DNA from 2 places in the Paenibacillus sp. SRL342 genome. Region 1 is predicted to be linked to the other one. Evidence: predicted binding sites of a transcription regulator. Region 1 holds the regulator's gene; the other holds the start of a gene.

The links. Region 1 encodes Rex, which represses fermentation and respiration genes when NADH is low (regulators of the CRP and FNR family bind a similar motif). Its sites were predicted from a motif close to TTGTGAAATATTTCACAA; they were not measured.
Region 2: the regulator Rex is predicted to act here: its motif matches at 1,919-1,936, upstream of nadA (quinolinate synthase NadA).

Annotation. Positions count from the first base shown of each region.
Region 1 is NZ_OZ481790.1:4,482,337-4,485,765, forward strand. Features, by position in the region: gene AC4E8D_RS19615 (DUF5590 domain-containing protein) at 1-337, opposite strand, end outside; gene AC4E8D_RS19620 (amidohydrolase) at 375-1,682, opposite strand; gene AC4E8D_RS19625 (redox-sensing transcriptional repressor Rex) at 1,669-2,322, opposite strand; gene dinG (ATP-dependent DNA helicase DinG) at 2,541-3,429, opposite strand, start outside.
Region 2 is NZ_OZ481790.1:63,974-67,402, forward strand. Features, by position in the region: gene ftsH (ATP-dependent zinc metalloprotease FtsH) at 1-1,708, shown strand, start outside; gene nadA (quinolinate synthase NadA) at 2,008-2,946, shown strand; gene nadB (L-aspartate oxidase) at 2,982-3,429, shown strand, end outside.

The DNA of each region.
Region 1 (3,429 bases):
ACATGCCATTCTGCAGCAGCTCACTGTGTACAGCGTTTGCACCCTTAGCCGGTTGATTGTTTGCATCGAATTTAACCCAGACCATAACATCCTGGTTATCCTTATTTTTGCCGATCAGGGTCCAGTAGATATTGTCAGAGCCTTCTTTGTCTCCCCAGATGTACTTGCGCAATTCATCATAGGATGTAATGCCCAGTTGCTTCTGTGCTGCCTCTATAGCGAGCGCTTCTTCCTTGCGCTGGTCCTGCGTGACATAGACGTAATAACGCTGAAGTCCAAACAGAATCAGAACCAGTGCAAGTAGCGAAATCCATATCCACTTCTTTTTTTTCTTCAAAAGCCGAACTTCCTTTCCCTATGATGCTGTCCTGCAATTAACGAGCAAGCAGACCATCAAATGCCAATTGAGACTCACGCAAAATACGTTCTTCATCCAGCGTCAGACATTCGCCATGTTTCACCACTTGTTTTCCATCCACCCATACGTGCTCAACATCTTTGGCAGAAGCCGAGTAGATCGTATGTGAGATCAGGTCTGTATGTGGATAGAAATGTGCCTGTTCAATATCAAGGGCGATAAAATCAGCCTTCATGCCGACCTGAAGCGCTCCGGTATTGTTCAAGAAGATGGATTTGGCACCATATAACGTTCCGAGTAGTAACGCTTCGCCTGCCGGTACTGCCGTCGGGTCACCAGATACACCTTTGTGGATCAATGCAGCCAGTCTCATTTCCTCGAACATATCCAGGTTGTTGTTGCTTGCTGGTCCGTCTGTTCCGAGTGACACGGTAACTCCTGCTTTCAGCATCGCAGGTACCCGCGCAACACCGGAAGCGAGTTTCAGGTTACTTCCCGGGTTATGGGATACAGCCACATCATGACGGGCCAGAATCTCAATCTCTTCATCATTCAGATGCACCGCATGTGCAACCAGGGATGGACGGGAGAAAAATCCCAGTTTCTCTAGATGTGCCACAGGACGCAGTCCATAATCAGCCACGTTCTGCTCCACCTCACGAAGCGTTTCAGACATATGTGTATGGAGAGGAAGGTTTAGGTCATTCGCGACCTGTACAAGCTTCTCTATGTAGTCAGGAGGGCATGTATATGGGGCATGTGGCGAGATTACGGTTGTAATACGACCATCTGCCTGTCCATTCCACTCACGTGCAAACGCTGCCGACTCCTCCAGCTTCCGCAATTGCTCTTCTTTCGAGCACAGCCCGATTACACCACGTGCCAGTGCTGCTCTAACGCCGGATTGCTCCACAACTTTGGCCACTTGATCCATGTGATCATACATGTCCAGGAAAGCTGTAGTTCCGCCTTTCAACATTTCAAGCACCGATAGCGAGGTTCCCCAATATACATCTTCTGAAGTCATTTTCGCTTCCATCGGCCACATTTTTTCCTGCAACCATACTTGCAATGCAAGATCGTCTCCGTGCCCTCTGAGCAACGACATCGCTGCATGACCATGCGTATTGATCAGACCCGGCAGGAAGAACAGTCCTTTTCCATCTACCTTGGTACTATTTTTGTCTTCATCCGGCAATGTCTCACCAATATGCACAATCTTGTCATTCTCAACAACCATGTATCCTTGGACCACGTTCCATGTTGTGCCGCCTTCATTAACGGCAAATTTGCCGTTGTGGATTACCCATCTATTTGTTGTCATCTTCCTCGTCGTCCTTTCCAGTCTCCAAGTAATAGGCCAAACTAAGCAGATCCGTTGTAAAGTCAGCATGGTGAATGCGGATATGCGGCGGTGTTTTTAGAATTGTTGGTGCAAAATTAAGGATCGCTTCGATTCCGGATTCAATAAGCTGATCGGCTACATTTTGGGCTTCCGTATCCGGAACCGTGATAATTCCGATGCGGATGTTATCCGTTTTAACCGCTTCCGTCAATTCATCCATTGGTTTTACCGTCAAACTGTTGATTTGACTACCAATCTTCGGTCCATATGCATCAAATACAGCAACAATCTTCATGTTGTCTTTCAGATATGCGTTGTAGTTGGACAAGGCTTGACCTAGATTACCCGCGCCTACCAGAGCTACATTAATTTGCTGATCGATCTTGAGAATGTGACGAATTTTCTCGATCAGATAGGATACATCATACCCGATCCCTTTACGACCAAAATCACCGAAGTAAGCCAGGTCTTTACGAATTTGGGCCGGATTCAGATCCAGCCTCTGTCCAAGCTCTTGAGAAGAAACAGTAGCCACCTCACGCTGATGCAACTCGTTCAAATAACGCAAGTATACAGGCAGACGTCGTACCACCGCTTCCGAAATTTTATCCGATTTCATTCTTGCTCCCCCTTACCAAGACCACGATAAAATAATAGATGAAAAGATGAGCATTCTGTATAAACTCAAAGATAAACGTGACATTTTATACAGAATGCTCCTTGTAATTTAGGTTATAAGTTCTTACGTGCAACTGCTTTAATCGGATACGGAAATATCTAATAAAGTTTAACGCCAAACAATAGTGTCATGCAATGATGTAACGAACAAAACAACCATTATTTTTGTTCATTAGCAGGTTTTTCCAACCACTCGGTAATTCGTGGAACCATCTGCTCCGTGAGCATGTGTTCCATTTTGGGACCAGGTAATGAATATAAAAAGAATTTACCATAGTACGCTTCAATCACCCGTGTATCATAAACAATGACAATTCCTCTGTCCTTCGCTGTACGCACCAACCGGCCAAATCCCTGTTTGAAACGAATGACCGCTTGCGGCACGGACAGTTTCATGAACGGATTTTTCTTCTGTTCCTGAAGCAGCTCACTCTTGGCTTCCACCAACGGATGATTCGGTGGCTGGAAAGGCAGTCGAACAATAGCGAGACAGGTTAGGGCCTCTCCCGGGATATCTACACCCTCCCAGAAGCTGCTTGTGCCCAAAAGTACCGTTGCTTTGGCATCTTGGAACCTGCGAGTCAATTTGGAACGACTTCCACTGTCAACGCCTTGCCCAAGCAACGAGATGTCGTTACCAGACAGTGCCTCCTTCAGCGGATCATAGACCTGTCGCAGCATCTTGTATGAAGTAAACAGAACCATCATGCGTCCACGCGTAGCAATTGCCGTCTCTGCGAGTGATTGCACCAGCATATTAACAAAGTGCGCATCACCCACACTTCCCTTCACACTCGGGAAATCACGCGGAATCACCAGAAGTGCCTGATCGCGATAGTTGAAAGGTGATGGCAGCATCGACGTTAACAGCCGATTATTCTCGGAAGCTTCCTGCAAGCCAAGCTGTTCAATCATGAACTGGAATGACTTATCCACAGAGAGCGTAGCCGATGTAAGCACAACACTTTTCTTTTTGTCAAAAAACAAATCCTTAAGCTGTGCACTGACATCTACAGGTACGGCATACAGCTGGAGAGATTTACTGCGG
Region 2 (3,429 bases), 2.8 Mb from region 1:
CATCTGGTTGACGTTGCTGACTTCCTTTATTCCTTTGATCATTATGTTCCTGCTGTTCTTCTTCCTGTTTAATCAGGCTCAAGGCGGCGGCGGTAAAGTAATGAACTTTGGTAAAAGCCGTGCTCGTCTCTACAACGAAGAGAAGAAGCGGGTTACATTTGAAGATGTTGCGGGTGCTGACGAAGAGAAACAGGAACTTGTTGAGGTTGTAGACTTCCTCAAGGACCCTCGTAAATTCGCAGCAGTAGGTGCGCGGATTCCTAAGGGCGTATTGCTCGTAGGGCCTCCAGGTACCGGTAAAACATTGCTCGCTCGTGCCGTAGCCGGTGAAGCGGGTGTACCATTCTTCACTATTTCAGGTTCCGACTTCGTGGAAATGTTTGTCGGTGTCGGTGCATCACGTGTACGTGATTTGTTTGAAAATGCGAAGAAAAATGCCCCATGTATCATCTTTATCGATGAGATTGATGCTGTAGGACGTCAGCGTGGTGCTGGTCTCGGTGGTGGTCACGATGAACGTGAACAGACACTCAACCAGTTGCTCGTTGAGATGGACGGATTCGGAGTTAATGAAGGTATTATCATCATAGCTGCAACGAACCGTGCAGATATTTTGGACCCTGCCTTGCTGCGTCCTGGACGTTTTGACCGTCAAATTACGGTTGACCGCCCTGATGTAAGAGGTCGTGAAGCTGTCCTGAAAGTACATTCCCGTAATAAACCATTGACCAAAGATGTGAAGATGGATATTATCGCGAAGCGTACAACAGGTTTCTCTGGTGCAGATCTGGAAAATCTCTTGAACGAAGCGGCATTGCTTGCAGCGCGTCGTAACCGTAAAGATATTTCCATGAAGGAAGTTGACGAAGCGATTGACCGTGTCATCGTTGGTACGGAGAAGAAAAGCCGTGTCATCAGTGATCGCGAGAAACGAATCGTTGCTTATCACGAAGCAGGTCATACCATTGTAGGATACTTCCTCGAACATGCTGATATGGTACATAAAGTGACCATTATTCCGCGCGGACGTGCGGGTGGATATGTAATCATGTTGCCAAAAGAAGACCGTATGCTGGTTACCAAGCAAGAATTGCTGGATAAAGTAACCGGACTTCTCGGGGGTCGTGTAGCTGAAGAATTGTTCATCGGAGAAATTGGTACTGGTGCATACAGTGACTTCCAGCAAGCGACAGGTATTGTTCGCAGCATGGTTATGGAATACGGTATGAGTGAGAAATTGGGACCTATGCAATTCGGAAGTTCACAAGGACAGGTATTCCTTGGTCGGGATATCGGTCATGAACAGAATTACTCGGATTCCATTGCTTACGAGATTGATCAGGAAATGCAACGCTTTATCAACGACTGTTATGAGAAGTGTAAGGACTTGCTTGTTAAACATTCAAAAGAGATGCACCTGATCGCTCAAACTTTGCTTGAGGTTGAGACTTTGGAAATGGATCAGATCAAGCAATTGATCGAAACAGGTTCTTTGACTCCAAAAGCAGAGAATGACAATGATGGTGAAGGCACACCAACTGAAGGCGGAGAGCCAATCATCGACACCATCGGTGATGTGCGTGTTCGTATTCAAGGTAAAGATGAAACGCCTGAGCCACCAGCCGGAGATATTCCAAACGAAGCTCCGAATCTGGAAAAGGGTAATAACAATAACCCGGATGATGGCGGAACTAAGCCAACGTCTTAATGCACAATACATCTGGCTATGATAGCAGGTGAAATCAAGAGAGCCCTCGAGGCTCTCTTTTTTTATCCATTATTTTAAAAGAGGATAGATAAAGATAAACGGGAGTTAGATGGCGAACCAGTTAGCAAACAGGTGGTTACAGCGCTGTTCCGGGCCTTTTTCATTTATTGACAGAGTCGTGAACGTTGTGTAAATTAGTTGTTAAACCGCTTGTGATTCGTTTCTCAAGCGAAGATAACGACTTAGGTTAGCCCACGAAACAGCGCATGACGCTGTCCCGATAAAGGAGAGGATCACAGGTGGAAGCTCTGGCTTTAGAGCGCAAGGCTGAGATGAACCGCGAGCTGCGTGCGCGGCTTATGGAGTTGAAGAAGGAACGTAATGCCATTATTCTTGCCCATTATTATCAACGTGACGAAGTACAGGAGGTTGCCGACTTCCGTGGAGATTCGTTTCTATTAGCCCAGAAGGCAGCCCAAACAGATGCGGATGTGATCGTTTTCTGTGGTGTTCATTTTATGGGTGAAAGCGCTAAAATTCTGGCGCCAAATAAAACAGTTATTATCCCGGACGAACGTGCGGGCTGCCCAATGGCAGATATGGTGAATGTGGATGGACTACGCAAATTGAAAGCACAACATCCTAATGCCAAGGTGGTTACGTATATCAATTCCTCGGCTGAGATCAAAGCAGAGACTGACATCTGTTGTACATCGGCGAACGCAGTCCGGGTTATTCAATCGGTGGATTCCGACGAAATTATCTGGGTCCCGGATAAAAACCTGGGACATTATGTGCAGCAGCATACAGACAAGAAAATGATTATCTGGGAAGGTTACTGCAACACTCACGATATGCTTACAGTCAAAGATGTGGTGGAGATGAGAGCCAAGCATCCAAATGCAGAGTTTGTTGTCCATCCAGAGTGTCGCCCTGAGGTTGTAGAAATGGGTGATTTTGTAGGCAGCACAACAGCTATTCTGGAGTATTGCAAAAATTCATCAGCGAAGGAATTTATCGTAGGTACCGAAGATGGTACAGGATATCAGCTTCGTCTGGATAGTCCGGATAAACAGTTCCACTTTGCTACCAAGTTCCTCGTATGTCCCAACATGAAGGTGAACAACTTGAAGAAACTGGTAAAATGCCTGGAAACGATGAAGCCGCAAATCTACGTGCCACCGGCCGTTGCCGACAAAGCCAGAGAATCACTAGAGCGCATGTTGTTGGTAAAATAGGATGCGCTACTCTTGCTCCAAGACAGGTGAATAACATGATACCGCAATATTTAGTTGATTTTGATCTGTCTGCACTACCCATGGTAGAGACGGATGTACTGGTTATAGGCTCAGGGATTGCTGGTTTGTTTACTGCCATTAAGGCAAGTGAACAACAACGTGTATTAATGATCACGAAGAAGTCATTACTTGAAAGTAACACCAGATATGCGCAGGGAGGCATCGCTGCGGTTATTGCTGAGGATGATTCACCTGCTTACCACTTGCAGGACACACTTGTAGCAGGAGCGGGCTTATGCCGCTCCGAAGCGGTAGAGGTATTGGTGAATGAGGGTCCGGACGGAGTGAAGGAACTGATTCGTTTGGGTACTTTATTTGATCTGGAGAACGGCGAGTTGGCGTTGACGCAGGAAGGTGCGCATAGCCACCGCCGTATTTTGCATGCCAACGGAGATGCAACGGGATATGAGATTGTACGTGCGC